Regions from separate parts of the Bradyrhizobium sp. Kon37 genome, predicted to be linked through region 1. Evidence: predicted binding sites of a transcription regulator. Region 1 holds the regulator's gene; each other region holds the start of a gene.

Region 1 (4,773 bases):
CGCCCGATCGGAATGGCGATCGAGCTGCTCGCCGGCATCCCCTCGATCATCTACGGCATGTGGGGCTTCTTCGTGTTGGGTCCGTTCCTCGCCAACACGTTCCAGCCCTTCATGATCAAGATCTTCGACGGCGTGCCCGTGCTGGGCGCGATCTTCGCAGGACCGCCGTCCTATCTCAGCCTGTTCAATGCCGCGCTGATCCTCGCCATCATGGTGCTGCCCTTCATCACCTCGATCTCGGTCGACGTGTTCAAGACGGTGCCTCCGGTGCTGAAGGAAGCCGCTTACGGCGTCGGCTGCACCACCTGGGAAGTCGTCCGCAGCGTGGTGATCCCCTACACCCGCGTCGGCGTCATCGGCGGCGTCATGTTGGCGCTGGGCCGCGCGCTCGGCGAGACCATGGCGGTGACCTTCATCATCGGCAACTCGTTCCGGATCTCGTCGTCGATCTTCGCGCCGGGTACCACGATCTCGGCGGCGATCGCATCCGAGTTCGCCGAGAGCGACGGCCTGCACCAGTCCGGCCTGATCCTGCTCGGCCTCCTGCTGTTCGTGCTGACCTTCTTCGTGCTCGCGGCGGCGCGGCTGATGCTGATGCGGCTGGAAAAGAAGGCGGGGAACTAGCGCCATGAATCCGATCTACTCACGCCGCCGCCGCAAGGACATCGTCGTCCGCGGGCTCTGCATCGCCGCAACCGCCTTCGGCGTCACCTGGCTCGCGCTGATCCTGATTACGCTGCTCTACAATGGCGTAGCGGGACTCAATGTCCAGCTGTTCACCGAGAACACGCCGCCACCGGGATCGAACGAGGGCGGTCTGCTCAACGCCATCGTCGGCTCGCTGATCATGACGGTGATCGGCGTCGGCATCGGCGCGCCGCTCGGCATGTTCGCCGGCACCTATCTCGCCGAATACGGCCGCAACGACCGGCTGACCTCGGTGATCCGCTTCATCAACGACATCCTGCTCTCGGCGCCCTCGATCATCATCGGCCTGTTCATCTACGGTGCGGTGGTGGTGCCGATGCGCGGCTTCTCGGCGATCGCAGGCTCGCTCGCGCTCGCGGTCATCGTGATCCCGGTGGTGCTGCGCACGACCGAGGACATGCTGCTGCTGGTGCCGAACGCGTTGCGGGAGGCGGCCTCGGCGCTCGGCCTGCCGCGCTCGCTGGTGATCAAGCGGATCGCTTATCGGGCTGCCCGATCGGGTCTCATCACCGGCGTGCTGCTCGCGACCGCTCGCGTCGCCGGTGAAACCGCGCCGCTGCTGTTCACCGCGCTGTCGAACCAGTTCTTCAGCCTCGGCCTGAACAAGACGATGGCGAACCTGCCTGTCACCATCAACAACTTCGTGCAGAGCCCCTATGCCTACTGGAAGCAGTTGGCCTGGAGCGGAGCGCTGCTCATCACCCTGACCGTTCTTGCCCTTAATATTGGCGCGCGCATCCTTGGCGCCGAGAGGACTGCAAAATGAGTGATCTTTCCGTATCGATGAGCGCGTCCGGTGGCCTGCCGCACGCGCCGGTGCTGCCGGAGGCGCCCCCCAAGGTGACCGTGCGCAACTTGAACTTCTATTACGGCGAGCACCACGCGCTGAAGAACATCAACCTGACGCTCGGCGCCAACCGTGTCACCGCGTTCATCGGTCCGTCGGGTTGCGGCAAGTCGACCCTGCTGCGCATCTTCAACCGGATGTACGACCTCTATCCCGGCCAGCGCGCCACCGGTCAGCTCATGCTCGATCAGACCAACATCCTCGACGGCAAGCTGGACCTCAATTTGCTGCGCGCCCGCGTCGGCATGGTGTTCCAGAAGCCGACGCCGTTCCCGATGACGATCTACGAGAACATCGCGTTCGGTATCCGTCTCTATGAGAAGATCTCGAAGTCCGAGATGGACGGCCGCGTCGAGAAGGCGCTGCGCGGCGGCGCGCTGTGGAACGAGGTCAAGGACAAGCTCAACGCCTCTGGCCTGTCGCTCTCCGGCGGCCAGCAGCAACGCCTCTGCATCGCCCGCACCGTCGCGGTGCGGCCCGAGGTGATCCTGTTCGACGAACCCTGTTCGGCGCTCGACCCGATCTCGACCGCCAAGGTCGAGGAGCTGATCCAGGAGCTGTCCGAGGATTACACGATCGCGATCGTCACCCACAACATGCAGCAGGCGGCGCGCGTCTCCGACAAGACCGCGTTCATGTATCTCGGCGAGCTGATCGAGTTCGACGACACCAGCAAGATCTTCACGTCGCCGACCGACCGGCGCACGCAGGATTACATCACCGGCCGGTTCGGCTAGGAGACGCGACATGGGTTCTGAACATACCGCAAAGGCCTTCGACACCGACCTCCAGGAACTCACGCGCCTGGTCGCCGAGATGGGTGGCATCGCCGAGCGCATGATCGTCGAGTCCGTCGACGCGCTGATCCGCCGCGACGTCCCGCTCGGCCAGCGCGTCGTCGCCATCGACACCGAGCTCGACGCGCTGCAGAAGCGCATCGAGGAGCGCGCGGTGCTCACCATCGCACGTCGCCAGCCGATGGCGGTCGATCTGCGCGAAATCGTCGGCGCCATGCGCGTCGCGACCGATCTCGAGCGCATCGGCGACCTCGCCAAGAACATGGGCAAGCGCGTCGCAGCGCTGGAGACGGACTTCCATCCGCTCAAGCTGTTCCGCGGCCTCGAGCACATGACCGACCTCGTCCAGCAGCAGGTCAAGTCGGTGCTGGACGCTTATGCCGCGCATGATTTGCCGGCGGCGATGGCGGTGTGGAAGGGCGACGAGGAGGTCGACGCCATCTGCACCTCGCTGTTCCGCGAGCTCCTCACCTACATGATGGAGGATCCGCGCAACATCTCGTTCTGCATCCATCTGATGTTCTGCGCCAAGAACATCGAGCGGATCGGCGATCACGCCACTAACATCGCCGAGACCGTGTTCTACATGATCGAGGGCCAGGCGATCACCGACAAGCGGCCGAAGGGCGACATGACGACCTTTGCCAACACGGTACCGAACACCTGAAAGACTTAAGGAGCGACGACCCGATGGGCGCACGCATTATGGTGGTTGAGGACGAGGAAGCCCTGACCGAGCTTCTCCGCTACAACCTCGAAGGCGACGGCTATGACGTCGAGACGGTGATGCGCGGCGACGACGCCGACACCCGCCTCAAGGAGCACATTCCCGATCTGATCGTGCTCGACTGGATGCTGCCGGGCCTGTCAGGCATCGAATTGTGCCGTCGGCTTCGCACCCGTCCCGAGACCAAGCAGCTCCCGATCATCATGCTCACCGCGCGCGGCGAGGAGAGCGAGCGGGTGCGGGGTCTTGCGACCGGCGCCGACGATTACATCGTCAAGCCGTTCTCGGTGCCGGAGCTGCTGGCGCGCGTGAAAGGCCTGCTGCGGCGCGCAAGCCCCGAGCGGCTCGCCACCGTGCTTGCTTTTGGCGACATCGAGCTCGACCGCGACAAGCGCCGCGTGGCGCGCTCGGGCCGGCCGATCGATCTAGGTCCGACCGAATATCGCCTGCTGGAGTTCTTCCTGGAGCACCCGGGGCGGGTGTTCTCGCGCGAGCAGCTGCTCGACAGCGTCTGGGGCCGCGACATCTATATCGACGAGCGCACCGTCGACGTCCATATCGGCCGACTGCGCAAGCTGCTCAATCTCGGCCGCGAGCAGGATCCGATCCGCACCGTCCGCGGCGCAGGCTACGCGCTGGATGATCGTTTTGCCAAGGCGGAGCAGGTGTAGGGTTGCAGGCTTGAGGTTCTCAGCCGTCGTCCCGGACAAGCGAGCGAAGCGAGCGCTGATCCGGGACCCATAACCACCGAACGTGGTTTGGCGAAGACTCGGAGTGACCCTTTCGCACGACTACTGCGTGCTCGGAGTATGGGTCCTGGCTTTCGCCAGGACGACACTGAAATTGAACCTTCGCGCGACGACTTGCCGTGATTACCGCGGACCCGGCTTCACCGGTGCGCGGCGCCGATCTGACGCCGGCTGGTACGCAACGCGCGAGTGCTGGGCGCAATAGGGCAGGCCGGACAGCGCCCGTCCACCGCAGAAGAAGAAGTCAGGGCTCGAGGGATCGCCGACCGGCCAGTGGCAGGTCGCCTCGTTCAATTCCAGCAGCGACAGGCGCTGGCTCATCGGCACCACGTTGTCGTAGGTGACCGGATCCGGCTCAGCCTCGACCTCGAAGGCCTGCGCCAGCGCGGTGTTGCCGCGCGAGATCGGGCGGCTCACCCGCATCATGTGCTGCGCGGGGCGCGCCTTGCGCGGCCGCGGCGCTGCCGACGATGGGCTCTTGGCGCGGCCCGAAAGGCCGAGCCTGTGCACTTTGCCGATCACGGCATTGCGGGTCACATTGCCGAGCTCCGCCGCGATCTGGCTGGCCGAAAGTCCGGCCTCCCAGAGCTTTTTCAGCTGCTCGACGCGATCATCGGACCAGGTCAAAACCGTCATTGCACCCTTTCCCTCGCTGCGCGCCAGCCATCCTGGGGCCTCGCAGCGAATGCCTAAGCCTTCAAAAACCCGTGCCGTCAGAATCCCTTAAGGCTCGCCGGGCGCGTCTTGAACGCCCGAACGTTTACGCCGGTACATAAGGACTTAAAGATCAGAACCACTGCACGAGATGTCGTATCTGACAATCCAAACGCTACAATATGGCGTGACTCCCGCGCAAGAGTCCGCCGACTCGCTTCCACATGTTCCGTGGCTAAATCCCGCAAAATCGGCACCGCAAGACTACGGATTCAGCGTTTCGCGAGGCTT
Region 2 (4,773 bases), on a different contig from region 1:
CCTCGAGCAACACCTAAGCGGGGATACCTGGCTGGCTTACGACGCCAACTCGGGCGGACACGCGACGCGAATGCATGCGCGTTCATTGCGTGGCTACACGATCGTCAACCCGCGCGGCGGTTCGGTCGCTTGAGACGCGGGCCGACAGGTGCGTCACGGGACCTGGTGCGGCATCGCGCGAAACACCTTGTCAACCCCGCACTGAAATAATATTCGTATTTACAGAAGTTCGGATAAGGCGTAGTTATGCGCGCATCCCGGCCTGCTACAAGGGCGTTTCGCGATCGTCACGAGACGCGGGCCGGGAGGCGGTGGCCGCGACTGCGTCGACGCGCTGGGCAGGCTGCAGGGCGGGTTTTCCCGTGAGCAGCTGCACACGCGGTACGACACGGCGCTGACAGCCTCCTCGTTCGGTCTCGATGGCGAGCGCACGCCAGGCATCGAGGACAAGGGCGGGGAGGTGCGCGGACGGCAAAATCGTGTGGTCCTGACGCCCGGGGTCTGTGCGTCAAGTCTTGTGGTGATGCTCTGCCCAACCGGGTCAGCACATCAGCCATCCGCAAGGCGACGGGGGCAATAGTGCATCGCTCCCCGGGGAGAGCGCGTCATAAGCCGTAAAACCATTCGCGCAGCGAAGGCCGGTTGCCGGCGTCACCTGTCGTCCACCCCGTGCGCGTCTTGCTCGCACACGGGACTACGGGTGCCAGCCGGCGCCCGGCCTTCCCTGCGCCCTTTCTTTCGAGAGGGTGCGAAGACGAGAGCAAAGCTCGGGCAAAATGAGCCGCGAGAATGCGAAAGTGTGCCTGCAAGCCGGGAACGGGAATTGGGTGATCGCGATGGGGTCGATAGAGCTACGCGCTCTCCGTCTCACGGTGCACGTCGTGCACCACCAGTCCCATGCCTTCGTCGGGCATCTTGATCCAGTCGCGGCGCTTCAGGGTGCGCTTGGTGTCTTCGTAGCCGGAGGTCCAGTGCTCGCGCATCGAGGTGCCCGAGAATTCGTGGTCCTTGGCGTCGCCCTCATAGGCCTTCTGCTGGTAGATCAGATGCAGGATCGCGATCTCCGGCATGTGACGCAGGCTCGACTTGAGTTTGCGCTCCTCCTCGGAGAGCTGCTCGTCGGGGAGCTTTGCCAGGGCCTTGTAGAGCAGGACCTTGAGGTTGTGGGTGCGGCGGTAGACGTCGGTGTTGTGGCGGGTGCGCGAGGAATACATGATGTCCTTGTGGCGGGCCATCACGTCCTGGATCGAGCGCGGCAGCACGCCCCGCGCACTGAAGAGGTCGACCTGGAAGACCAGCGAATTGAGCGCGTCCTCCTGGTCGAGCAGGTGCTGGAGCGGCGTGTTGGAGACGATGCCGCCGTCCCAGAAATGATCGGTGCCGATCCGTACCATCGGCAGGGCCGGAGGCAGGGCGCCGGAAGCCATGATGTGCTCCGGCTCGATCTCGTCATGGGAATTGTCGAAATAGATGAAATTGCCGGAGAGCACGTTCACGGCGCCGACCGCGAAGCGAACCTTCTTCTCGTTGATGAGGTCGAAGTCGACCAGCTCGAGCAGGCTCTCCTTCAGCGGCATCGTGTCGTAATAGCTGGTGGCGGTCCGGGCTCCGACCGGGCTGAGCCAGGGATTGACTTGATGCGGGCTGAAGAAGCCCGGCTGGCCCATCGCCGACGTCATCCAGGCGCTGGTGAGATTGCGCCACTGGCGAAAGATGTCTCCATCGGGCGTGTAGTGCCAGATCTTGCGGTTGGTGATGCGCTCCCAGAAGATGCGCAGCGCCTCAAGCCGCTTCTCCGGCTTGTTGCCGGCGATGATGGCGGAGTTGATCGCGCCGATCGAGACGCCGCAGACCCAGTCGGGCTCGATGCCGGCCTCGTGCAGTGCCTGGTAGACGCCGGCCTGGTAGGCGCCGAGCGCGCCGCCACCTTGCAGTACCAGCGCGACGCGGTCGCAGCGCTCGGGCCGCCAACCTCGTGAAGGAGGCTGATGTGTCTGATATGTGCGGGCGTCCATGGTCGGTGCTCCCTGTTTCGCCAAACGATTGCGTCCGGCGGTGACGGCGTAATGACAATGCTGGCGCCGATGCATCGCTTGCATGCGCCATGATCGCCTTGGGAATGGCTGCGGTCGTGCGGCTGACGGAAATCCTTCACATCGCAGTCAATGACGGCGGCTAGCAATCTGCATCGCCGCCTGACGCTGCCGGGCGGGCATCACATGAGCACCACGAGAGGAGACCGGCGATGCGTAGGGAAGATTTACTGAGACTTCCGTCGATGCCGGCGGCCGGGCCGAGCTATCCGGCGGGGCCCTATCGCTTCGTCAACCGCGAATTCCTCGTCATCACCTACGAGACCGATCCGGACCTGATCCGCGCCGGCCTGCCTGAGCCGCTGCAGCCGATCGACCAGCCGATCGTGCATTACGAGTGGATCCGGATGCCGGACTCGTCCGGTTTCGGCAGCTACACCGAATCCGGCCTCGTCATCCCCGCGCGCCTGCACGGCGAGGAGGTCAATTTTGTCTCGCAGATGTATCTGGACGACGATCCGCCGATCGCCGCCGGCCGCGAGATCTGGGGCTTCCCCAAGAAATACGCCCATCCCAAACTCGAGATCGTCAAGGACACGCTGACGGGCACGCTGGAATATGCCGGCCAGCTCGTCGCCATGGGCACGATGGGCTACAAGCACGAGAGCATGGCCGGCAACGGCGATCTGACCCGGGCGACGCTGTCGAAGACGCAGATCAATCTGAAGATGATCCCCGGCGTCGACGGCCGCCTCGAGATCTGCCAGCTGGTCGCGATCAACCTCATCGACATCGTGCCGAAGGGCTCCTGGATGGGGCCCGGCCGGCTGCATCTGGTGCCGCATGTCAACGCGCCCGTCGCCGATTTCCCGGTCCGCCGCTGCCTCGGCGCGCATCATTACATCGCCGACCTTACGCTGCCGTTCGGCCGCGTCGTGCACGACTACATCAGGGAAGCCGAGGCGGTGGCCGCGACCGGGCTGGCGGCCGAGTAGAGCGGCATCATCAAACTGTAACAATGCCGTAATTGAGTACCCGCGAGGGTCCGGAAGATGCCGTCAGCCATCTTCCGGAGCGGGGCGTTCGTTGACGGTGGGATTGGTCATGGCTGAGCCGGCGAAGCTTGTCAGCGCGACATCGGATCTCGTGCCTGGCATTCCTGGCCTGGTGTGGGCGTTCCGCCTCCACAACGACGGCGGTGCCGAGGCGCTGCCGATCGACCAGCCGATCGAGTTCAGTCACGACGGCCGGCTCTGGCTGCATTTCAACCTCACGGATGCGCGTTCACGGCCGTGGATCGCCGCGTCGCAGCTGCCGCCGCTCGCGCGCGCGCTCTTGCTGTCCAACGACACCTTCCAGCAGCTTCATGTCATCGACGACTGCGTCTACGGCGTGTTCTCCGACCTCGTGCGCGACATTGGCAGCGCGACGGAGGAGACCGCGTTCCTGCGCTTCGCCATGACCGAGCGGCTCCTGATCAGCGGCCGCCATCAGGCGCTGTGCTCGGCGGATGCGACACGCCGGGTGCTCGAAGGCGGCTACCGCGTCGACAACGTCGCTCATCTCCTCGAAAAGATCGTCGACGAGGTCGCCGACACGCTTGATAGGATGGCCGACAAGCTCGGCCAGGAGATCGACGAGATCGAGGAGCGGATTTTGGCCGACGATGTCAAGCCGGAGATGCGCCGCAATCTCGGCCGTCTGCGCCGGACCTGCGTCAGGCTGCATCGCCAGCTCACCGGCCTGCGTACGCTGTTCCATCGTCTCGACCAGAAGAACACCGACCACCTGTCGCCGGATTTGCGTATCCAGGCCGGTAAGCTGGCGCAGCGGCTGGACGGCCTCGACCACGACATCGTCGAGCTGCGCGAACGCAGCCGCCTGCTCGAGGAGGAGCTGCGTTTCAAGAACGAGGAGGAAAGCAACAACCACCTCCACACGCTCTCGATCGTGACCTCGCTGCTGCTGCCGCCGACGCTGATCACCGGCATCTTCGGCATGAACACCAAGGGCCTGCCTCTAACCGAGGTCGAGAGTGGATTTTTCTGGGCGGCTCTCCTGATGGCCTCGTCGGTCGGTGCGGCCTATCTCTTCATGCGGCGTACCGGTATCTTCAAGTAAGGCACGCTAGTCGGTGTCAGCCGTGATCGGGACCGCTCATCAATTTCCGCTGCGTCATGCGGCCGCGGTTGTGCTGGCGTTGACGGTGGCGAGCACCAGCGTGCTCGCCGGCGCCAAGGACGAGAGCGCGGCGGAGTGGCTGGCTCCGAAATGGTTCAACGAGTGGCATGACGGCCTCGCCAACAAGGGCCTGAATTTCGGCGCTACCTACATCGCCGACAATATCGGCAATGTGTCGGGCGGCGTTAAGCGCGGCGCCATCCATTTTGGCCGCCTCGATCTGTCGATCGATGCCGATCTCGACAAGCTGGTCGGCTGGACCGGTGGCCGATTCTACGCCAATGCCTTCGTGATCTACGGGCGAGGCCTGAGCCGCAACAACATCCAGAACCTCGCGACCATCAGCGAGATCGAGGCGTTGCCGGACCAGCGGCTCTACAATGCCTATTTCGAGCAGAGCCTCTTCAATGACAGGCTGAACATCAGGGCCGGCCAGCAGGCCGCCGATGTCGAGTTCTTCGACAGCCAGACCGACGACCTCTTCATCAATGGCACGTTCGGCTGGCCGGCGATCAAGGCCTCGAACCTCCCGGCCGGCGGCCCGGCGCCGCCAATCGCG
Region 3 (4,773 bases), on a different contig from region 1:
GCTCGGCGACGAGGTCGTGGTCAATATCCTCGGCCGCGACATCCCCGCGAAGATCAGCAATCTGCGCACGATCGACTGGCAGGGCCTCGGCATCAATTTCGTCCTCGTGTTTTCGCCGAACGCATTCAAGGGTGCCCCGCACACCCACATCGCGACGCTGACGGAAGCCGGCGGCGATGCGGCCGGCGACGGCAAGATCATCAAGGATGTCGCTGACGCCTATCCGATGGTGACGAGCGTGCGCGTGCGCGAGGTGATGGAGACGGTCGGCTCGGTCGTGACCAACCTGGCGCTGGCAATCCGCGGCGCCAGCGCGGTGACCCTGATCTCGGCGATCCTGGTTTTGGGCGGCGCGCTCGCCGCCGGCCATCGCCACCGGGTCTACGATGCGGTGATCCTCAAGACCCTGGGCGCGACCCGGCTGCGGCTGCTCGGCGCCTATGCCCTCGAATACCTCCTGATCGGACTTGCCACCGCAATGTTCGGCGTTTTCGCCGGCAGCGTCGCGGCTTGGATGATCGTGACCCGGCTGATGACCCTCACCTTCGTCTGGCAGGGCGGCAGCGCCGCCGGCGTGGTCGCGGCTGCCTTGGTCGTCACGGTCGGCCTGGGTCTCGCCGGCACGCTGCTGGCGTTGAACAAAAAGCCTGCCACGGTGTTGCGGAATTTGTGACAAATGGTAGCGGGCGGGTGCGCGGGAGCGAAATCGCACGATTCCAGCGATTAACCACGTCCGCTCGCCAGGATTGCAGGGAAGGGCGACATTCAGCCGCGCGTGGACGGTTGCAGCGGATGTGTTAGTTTCCCACATATCGAATGGGTTCGGAGCCCCGATTGTTAGCCAAAATTTAGTCGGCAGACATCGGTATCCGAGATAGAATTTGACGAACCGGCGGCATGGCGACCCTCATGCCGGACCGGACCAACCAACGGGAATTCGACCATGTCGGACCTAGACCGCAATTACGCTTCTCCTTTCGGCAGGGCCGCCGGGCGTGTTGACGCCGCGACGGTCGATGCCGGCCTGCGCGCCTACATGCTGCGCATCTACAACTACATGAGCATCGGCCTGGCCATCACAGGCCTTGCCGCGCTCGGCGTCTACATGGCCGCCGTGACGGATGTTCCGACCCCGGAAGCCGTCCGCGTCGGCAAGCTGTTCCTGACGCCGTTCGGCTACGCGATGTTCGTCAGCCCGCTGAAGTGGCTGTTCATGCTCGCGCCGCTCGCGATGGTGTTCGTGATCTCGGCGGGCATCAACCGTCTCGCTCCCTCGACCGCCCAGATCCTGTTCTGGGTGTTCGCGGCGCTGATGGGCGTCTCGCTGTCCTCGATCTTCCTGGTGTTCACGCACACCTCGATCGTGCGGGTGTTCTTCATCACCGCGGCGACCTTCGGCGCGCTCAGCCTCTACGGCTACACCACCAAGCGTGACATGAGCGGAATGGGTTCGTTCCTGTTCATGGGCCTGATCGGCATCGTCATCGCGAGCCTGGTGAACCTGTTCCTGGCGAGCTCGGTGCTGCAGTTCGTCGTGTCGGTGGTCGGCGTGCTGGTGTTCGCGGGCCTCACCGCCTGGGATACCCAGCGGCTGAAGAACGACTACATCTACGGCTACGCCTCGGCCGGCGGTGACATCGCAGAGCGTGCGGCCATCACCGGCGCGCTGTCGCTGTACCTGAACTTCATCAACCTGTTCACGCTGCTCCTGCAGCTCCTCGGCCAGCGCGACTAAGCGCCAGCCATAGCGACGACACCAGCCCCGGCCGAAAGGCCGGGGTTTTTGTTTGGGCTGGCCTCTCCACACCCAGCGTCATTGCGAGCGCAGCGAAGCAATCCAGAGTCCCTCCGCCGGTGCATTTCTGGATTGCTTCGTCGCAAGGGCTCCTCGCAATGACGGAGTATGAGGAAGCACCGTTGCCTCTTCCAGTCGTCCCGGGAAGGCTCTAATCTTGCCCCATGTCCGCACCCGAAATCAGGCCCACCACTGAGGCCGACCTTCCCGCCATCACCGCCATCTACCAGCAGGCTGTCCGCGAGGGCACCGCGACGTTCGAGCTGGAGCCGCCCGACCTCGCCGAGATGACGCGCCGCTACCGAACGCTGATCGACGGCGGCTATCCCTATTTCGTCGCCATCCTCGACGGGCGCGTCGCCGGCTACGCCTATGCCGGCGCCTACCGGCCGCGACCGGCCTACCGCTTCACGGTCGAGAACTCGATCTATCTCGATCCAGCATTCCACCGCCGCGGCCTCGGAGCGCTCCTGCTGGAGCGGCTGATCGTTGAATGCGAGGCGCGCGGCTTCCGCCAGATGATCGCCGTGATCGGCGATTCCGCCAATGCCGGCTCGATCGGCGTGCACACCAAAGGCGGCTTCAAGATGATCGGCACGCATCCCAGCGTCGGGCTGAAATTCGGCCGCTGGCTGGACACGGTGATGATGCAGCGGGATCTTGGTGAGGGCGCGAAGAGCGTGCCGGCAAAATAGGTCTCGTAGGGTGGGCAAAGCGAAGCGTGCCCACCATAGCCAACGCGTTTGACGAAAGATGGTGGGCACGGCGCGATGCGCCTTTGCCCACCCTACAGCACCGAGCGCGCCGCTACACCACCGCCAGCTTGCGATCGATCACCAGGAGCACGCGCTCGAGCTCGTGGCCGCGGCGCAGGATCAGACCCGTCGCCGAGATCACGCTGTACATGCCCTGCTTGCGCGCGAGACGCGGATCCTTCTCGATACGATAGATCGGCACTTCCGACGCGCGGCGAAAGACCGAGAACACGGCGCGATCCCTGAGGAAGTCGATGGCGTAGTCGCGCCACTCGCCGTCGGCGACCATCCGGCCGTAGAGATTGAGAATACGGTGCAGCTCGAGCCGGTTGAACGTCACGCGGCTCAGTTGCGCATTCGAAGCGGCGGGGCGCGCCGCCCCGCGCTGTTCGCTCGGATCGGCATCCTCCGACAGACTCATAGGCCGCCTCCTGTCGCATCAGCATGACCGCGTCCGCGAAGACCGTCCCCGGAACCGCGGATCATGACAGTTGCATGATCGCGCCAACTGTTCCCCACCGCAAGGGGCCCTGTAAGGACTCGAATCGGAGCAGATCCGCCCACACGCAGCGGTGGAACTCTGTCGCGGCAAACCGTCACGGGATCGTTAGCAGGAATCATAGTGTCGCCGCTTTTCCGCCAAGCGACTGCCGCCCTGCATTGCGAAAAGACCTATGTGCGTTGACCCGGTCCTTTCGGTTCCGGATTCCTCAGCCCCCAGCCCCCCGGGGCCGTTAGGATCGGGTCTGTTCGCACGACAAGGAGGGCCAACGCGAGTTGGTCCTTTTTTGTTTGGGGTCGGTTTTGTTTGTGTCGGGATGTTTCCGCTTCGACGGACTTTTTCCTCATCAGCGAGAACACTCCCTCCCCTCATCCTGAGGAGCCGCGAAGCGGCGTCTCGAAGGATCGAGGCCGAGCTGCCTCAGCAAGGCCTGCATGGTTCTCGCGGCGATGCGCAGCATCGTCCGCCACGCGCGCAAGAGCGCGCTCCTCACATGAGGATTGAGAGTGTGCTTGAATCGGAAGATTCGAAGTGTGCGCGTTAGTGCAGCGACGTATACGCCGCGCCCAGCATCGGGCCCGGCTTTTCCCGGCTGCCGTCCTGGACATAGACCACAGCACCGTCGACGCCGTCGCGCGTGAGGTTCTCGATCGGCACCGTCCAGCTTTCCGGACGGCCGGTCCAGTCGCCGACCTTCAGCAGATTGCGCACCACGTTGTGATAGATCACCTGCTGTCCGCGATTTTCACCGCGGCTGATCGCGATCGGCACCGACTTCGCAATCGAGCAGATCCAGACCTCGCCGTGGGACGCCGTCGGCTCGTTGCTCGCGGCCACCGAGACGTTGATCTGCTTGCCCGCGAGCGACATCGTCACCGGCACGCTCATCACGCCCGTGCCCTTGTCGGTTTTGCCGATCGCGCTTTCGATGCCGGTGCGGTCGCTGCCGACGACATGCGTGGAGCCGTTGACCACGACCTGCGGCGTGTAGACTTCGCGGTCGCCGCGCATGCGCGAGTAGGCACGCTGCCGTGCAGAGAAGCGCGAATCGGCCAATGTGTCCTTCCAGCCGAGATAGTCCCAATAGTCGATCGGCATGCTCAGCGCGATGATCGAGGGATCGCGGGCGAGGTCGCCGATGATCTTGTCGGCCGGCGGGCAGGAGGAGCAGCCCTGCGAGGTAAACAATTCGACAACGGCGCGGGGGTCAGCCTCGGCAGGACGAATGACGGCGACGATCGCACAGAGACCAAGAGCACCCGACCAGAGGGCGCCGGACCACCTCGAGATCACGTTGCGTGAAACCAGATGAGAAGCCGTCATTGTTGTCATGTCGAACGCCGCACACCATTGCTCGTGAGAGGGAAATCTTACCGCCGGATGGTCACCGTAGTCTTACGGGCCTCGCACTTTCGTCCGCCAAAGTAACCGTCCAAAGCGTGAGGTTCTCCGCCGGGCGGGCCCATCTGAAGCCTGCCGCAAACGCGTGAAGGCGGCCTTGTGATAGGCCGCCTTCGTGTAACCTACTACTCACTTCGCAGTGAGCCACCGTTCACAAATCCGCGCTTACGCCGCGAGCTTGCGCAGCACGTAGTGCAGGATGCCGCCGTTGCGGTAGTATTCGAGCTCGTCCAGCGTATCGATGCGGCAGAGCAGCGAAACGCGCTGCAGCGAACCGTCGCCGGAGACGATCTCGGCGGTCAGCTTCTGGCGCGGCTTCA
Region 4 (4,773 bases), on a different contig from region 1:
CTGACCGCGGACTACGCCTTCGGCGCGGCGCTGGAGCGCGACACCACCGCTGTCGTGACCGCAAATGGCGGCAAGGTGGTCGGCGGCGTCAAGCACCCGCTGAACACGCCGGATTTCTCGTCCTTCCTGCTGCAGGCGCAGGCCTCCAAGGCCAAGATCATCGGCCTTGCCAATGCCGGCGGCGACACCACCAACACGATCAAGCAGGCGGCCGAGTTCGGCATCGTCAAGGGCGGCCAGAAGCTCGCGGCGCTGCTGCTGTTCCTCACCGACGTCAAGGCGATCGGGCTCGAGACCGCACAGGGCCTCAACTTCACCGAGACCTTCTACTGGGACATGAACGACCAGACCCGGGCGTTCTCGAAGCGCTTCGCCGAGAAGATGAAGAACAACGCGCCGCCCACCATGGTGCAGGCCGGCGTCTATGCGGGCGTGCGTCACTATTTCAAGGCACTGGAAGCGCTCGGCGGCAACCCGCATGACGGCGCCAAGGTCGTCGAGAAAATGAAGTCGATGCCGACGGAAGACGATCTGTTCGGCAAGGGCGAGATCCAGCCCAACGGCCGCACCATCCACAATGCCTATCTGTTCGAGGTGAAGAAGCCCTCCGAGTCCAAGGGACCGTGGGATTTCTACAAGCTGGTCGGCACCGTGCCGGGCGACCAGGCCTTCACGCCGCTGTCCGAGAGCAAGTGCGCGCTGTTGAAGAAGTAACATAACCGCCCGCAGGCCATCAGGCCTGCGGGCGACTTTCAGGGAACGCCGAAGGGACCGGGTGCGGGATCGATGCAGGCTCTTTACGCTCAGCTATTGGTGGGACTGATCAACGGCTCGTTCTACGCGCTGCTCAGTCTCGGGCTTGCCGTGATCTTCGGCATGCTCAACATCATCAATTTCGCCCATGGCGCGCTCTACATGATGGGCGCGTTCGTCGCCTACTTCCTGCTGAACATCGGCGGCATCAACTATTGGTGGGCGTTGCTGCTTGCCCCGATCATCGTCGGCATCTTCGGCATGATCCTGGAACGGACCATGCTGCAATGGCTGACGGGGCTCGATCATCTCTACGGCCTGCTGCTGACCTTCGGCATAGCGCTGATCGTGCAGGGCGTGTTCCAGAATTATTTCGGCTCCTCTGGCATGCCTTACGCCATTCCGGACCAGCTCAAGGGCGGCATGAATCTCGGCTTCATGTTCCTGCCCATCTATCGCGGCTGGGTCGTCATCTTCTCGCTGGTGGTCTGCATCGCGACCTGGTTCCTGATCGAGAAGACGCGTCTCGGCGCCTATTTGCGTGCCGCGACCGAAAACCCGACGCTGGTGCGCGCCTTCGGCGTCAACGTGCCGCGCATGATCACGCTGACTTATGGTTTGGGTGTCGGCCTGGCCGCGCTCGCCGGCGTGCTCTCGGCGCCGATCAACCAGGTGCGGCCGCTGATGGGCGCCGACCTCATCATCGTGGTGTTCGCGGTGGTCGTGATCGGCGGCATGGGATCGATCATGGGCTCCATCATCACCGGCTTTGCGCTCGGTGTGATCGAGGGCATGACCAAATATTTCTACCCCGAGGCCTCCAACACCGTCGTGTTCGTGCTGATGGTGCTGGTGCTCTTGGTGAAGCCAACGGGATTGACGGGAAGGGCGGCCTGATATGACAGCCTTGACGGACGACACGCTGCCGGTAACCCCGCGCACGATCCGCGACGAGATGATCGTGTTCGTGGTGATGGCGCTGCTGTTGGCTTCGGTGCCATTCACGGGAGTCTACCCGTTCTTCGTGATGCAGGCGCTGTGCTTCGCGCTGCTCGCCTGCGCCTTCAACCTGCTGATCGGCTACGGCGGTTTGCTGTCCTTCGGCCATGCGATGTTCCTGGGCACGGCCGGCTATTGCAGCGCGCATGCGCTGAAGGTGTGGGCGTTGCCGCCGGAGCTCGGCATCCTCGTCGGGGTCGCCGGTGCTTTCGTGCTCTCGCTCATCACGGGCTATATCTCGATCCGCCGCCAGGGCATCTATTTCTCGATGATCACGCTGGCGCTGTCGCAGCTTCTGTACTTCATCTACCTCCAGGCCCCGTTCACCCATGGTGAAGATGGCATCCAGGGCATTCCGCAGGGACGCATGTTCGGCGTCTTCGATCTGACCAAGCCGACCGTGCTCTACTACGTCGTGCTGGTCGGTTTCCTTGCCGGCTTCCTGCTGATCTTCCGCATCATCAATTCGCCGTTCGGCGAGGTCCTCAAGGCAATCCGCGAGAACGAGCCGCGCGCGATCTCGCTGGGTTACCGCACCGATCAGTACAAGTTCCTGGCGTTCGTCCTGTCGGGCACGCTGGCCGGCTTTGCCGGTGCGCTGAAAGTCTTCGTGGCGCAGAACGCCTCGCTCACGGACGTGCACTGGTCGATGTCGGGCGAAGTCGTGCTGATGACGCTGGTCGGCGGACTCGGAACCGTGTTCGGTCCCGTGGTCGGTGCCTTCGTGATCATCGCCATGCAGCAATATCTGGCGGGGTTCGGCCAGTGGGTGACCGTGATCCAGGGCTCGATCTTCGTGATCTGCGTGCTGACCTTCCGCCGCGGCGTCATCGGCGAAATCGCGCATTACTTCCGACGGTCGCTGTAAGTCATTGATATAATGGAAGATGTGTTGACGCGCGAAAGCGGTGGATGATCCGGCTCCACGGGCGTGAGGTGGCACGCGCGTGGATCGAAAATGGTCTATGACAGTTTCATGACGGCCCGCTTGGGCCAGGCCATCATCCAACCGGTAGTCTCTCTCCCATGATGCGATTGTTTCGCGCTTTCCTGCCCAAGGAAGAACGGTTCTTCGACCTGTTCGACCGCCACGCCCAGACCGTGATCCAGGGCTCGATCGCGCTCCAGAGCATGCTCAACGGGGGCGAGGAGACGCCGGTCTATTGCCAGCGCGTCAACCAGTTCGAGAACGATGCCGACAACATCACCCGTGAGGTGCTGACGGCGGTGCGCCGTACCTTCATCACCCCGTTCGACCGCGGCGACATCAAGAACCTGATCACCTCGATGGACGACGCCATCGACCAGATGCAGCAGACCGCCAAGGCCGTGATGCTGTTCGAGGTCCGCAGCTTCGAGCCGCCGATGCGGGAGATCGGCGGCCTTCTGATCGAATGCGCCAATCTGGTCGGCCGTGCGCTGCCGTTGATGCAGAAGATCGGCCAGAACGTGGCCATGCTGACCGCGATCACGGAAGAGCTGGGCAAGCTGGAAGGCCGCGTCGACGATCTCCATGATATCGGGCTGAAGGAACTGTTCCTCAAGCATCGCAACGGCAACGCGATGGATTTCATCGTCGGCGCAGAGATCTACGACCATCTCGAGAAGGTCGCCGACCGCTTCGACGACGTCGCGAACGAGATCAACAGCATCGTCATCGAGCAAGTTTAGGGCAGGGGCCACGCCGTGGATGTTGCGTTGGGTCTTCCCGTCCTGGTCGGATTGATCGCCGTCGCGCTGCTGTTCGATTTCCTGAATGGCCTGCACGACGCCGCCAATTCGATCGCGACCATCGTCTCGACCCGCGTGCTGCGGCCGCAATACGCGGTGTTCTGGGCTGCGTTCTTCAATTTCGTCGCCTTCATGGTGTTCGGGCTGCACGTCGCCCAGACCATCGGCACCGGTATCATCGATCCCGCGATCGTGGATGCCCAGGTGATCTTCGCCGCGCTGGTCGGCGCCATCGTCTGGAACCTGGTGACATGGGCGCTCGGCATCCCATCGTCCTCGTCTCATGCATTGATCGGCGGCTTGTTTGGTGCCGGTGTGGCCAAAGCGGGCCTTTCGGCAGCGGTCTGGAGCGGATTGTCCAAGACGGTGATCGCCATCGTGCTGTCTCCGCTCGTCGGCTTCCTGCTCGCGATGGTGCTGGTTGCGATCGTCTCCTGGGCCTCGGTGCGCTCCACGCCCTTTGCCGTCGATCGCGCCTTCCGCATCCTGCAATTCGCCTCCGCCTCGCTCTATTCGCTCGGCCATGGCGGCAACGACGCGCAGAAGACCATGGGCATCATCGCCGTGCTGCTCTATTCGCAGGGCCAGCTCGGCGGCGAATTCTTCGTCCCCTTCTGGGTGGTGCTCTCGTGCCAGGCCGCGATGGCGATGGGGACGCTGATGGGCGGCTGGCGCATCGTCCGCACCATGGGCCTGCGCATCACCAAGCTGACCCCGATGCAGGGCTTTTGCGCCGAGACCGGCGGTGCCGCGACCCTATTCATGGCGACCTTCCTCGGCGTTCCCGTCTCGACCACCCACACCATCACCGGCGCCATCGTCGGCGTTGGCGCCGCTCGCCGCCTCTCGGCGGTGCGCTGGAACGTCGCCAGCTCGATCGTCTATGCCTGGGTGATCACGATGCCGGCCTCGGCCATCGTCGCCGCGCTGAGCTGGTGGGCGGTCAAGATCTTCCTCAGGTAACCAGCTTCAGTCCGACAATCCCGGCGACGATCAGCCCGATGCTGGCGAGGCGGAACGCGGTGGCCGGCTCGCCGAACAGGATGATGCCGAGTGTCGCGGTACCGACCGCGCCGATACCGGTCCAGACTGCATAAGCGGTTCCAATCGGCAGCGATTTGAGGGCGAGCCCGAGCAGGATGATGCTGCCGGCCATGGCGCCGAGCGTGAGAACTGACGGAACGAGCTTGCTGAACCCCTCGGTATATTTGAGGCCAATCGCCCAGGAGACCTCCAGCAGACCGGCGACGAACAGGATGCTCCAGGCCATGACGACCCTCCATTCAAGGC

What was found. The regulator PhoB, encoded in region 1, activates phosphate uptake and scavenging genes when phosphate is short. The targets are predictions, from matches to a motif close to TGTCATNNANCTGTCAT.
Region 2: AC0L3J_RS06575 (acetoacetate decarboxylase) is a predicted target of PhoB. The motif match lies at 2,056-2,072, and genes of this name have one in related genera.
Region 3: AC0L3J_RS26560 (DUF2794 domain-containing protein) is a predicted target of PhoB. The motif match lies at 3,035-3,051, and genes of this name have one in related genera.
Region 4: AC0L3J_RS06100 (DUF47 domain-containing protein) is a predicted target of PhoB. The motif match lies at 2,718-2,734, and genes of this name have one in related genera.

The regions. Positions count from the first base shown of each region.
Region 1 covers NZ_JBVVOY010000001.1:278,198-282,970, reverse strand. The annotation lists gene pstC (phosphate ABC transporter permease subunit PstC) at 1-624, shown strand, start outside; gene pstA (phosphate ABC transporter permease PstA) at 629-1,474, shown strand; gene pstB (phosphate ABC transporter ATP-binding protein PstB) at 1,471-2,292, shown strand; gene phoU (phosphate signaling complex protein PhoU) at 2,303-3,019, shown strand; gene phoB (phosphate regulon transcriptional regulator PhoB) at 3,043-3,750, shown strand; gene AC0L3J_RS01440 (GcrA family cell cycle regulator) at 3,952-4,464, opposite strand.
Region 2 covers NZ_JBVVOY010000002.1:471,696-476,468, reverse strand. The annotation lists gene AC0L3J_RS06585 (hypothetical protein) at 1-133, shown strand, start outside; gene AC0L3J_RS06580 (patatin-like phospholipase family protein) at 852-2,015, opposite strand; gene AC0L3J_RS06575 (acetoacetate decarboxylase) at 2,246-3,028, shown strand; gene AC0L3J_RS06570 (transporter) at 3,138-4,154, shown strand; gene AC0L3J_RS06565 (carbohydrate porin) at 4,177-4,773, shown strand, end outside.
Region 3 covers NZ_JBVVOY010000017.1:62,186-66,958, forward strand. The annotation lists gene AC0L3J_RS26545 (ABC transporter permease) at 1-673, shown strand, start outside; gene AC0L3J_RS26550 (Bax inhibitor-1/YccA family protein) at 944-1,735, shown strand; gene AC0L3J_RS26555 (GNAT family N-acetyltransferase) at 1,960-2,490, shown strand; gene AC0L3J_RS26560 (DUF2794 domain-containing protein) at 2,603-2,971, opposite strand; gene AC0L3J_RS26565 (DUF1223 domain-containing protein) at 3,593-4,384, opposite strand; gene acnA (aconitate hydratase AcnA) at 4,619-4,773, opposite strand, start outside.
Region 4 covers NZ_JBVVOY010000002.1:388,814-393,586, reverse strand. The annotation lists gene AC0L3J_RS06115 (ABC transporter substrate-binding protein) at 1-714, shown strand, start outside; gene AC0L3J_RS06110 (branched-chain amino acid ABC transporter permease) at 787-1,650, shown strand; gene AC0L3J_RS06105 (branched-chain amino acid ABC transporter permease) at 1,652-2,620, shown strand; gene AC0L3J_RS06100 (DUF47 domain-containing protein) at 2,779-3,423, shown strand; gene AC0L3J_RS06095 (inorganic phosphate transporter) at 3,439-4,446, shown strand; gene sugE (quaternary ammonium compound efflux SMR transporter SugE) at 4,439-4,753, opposite strand.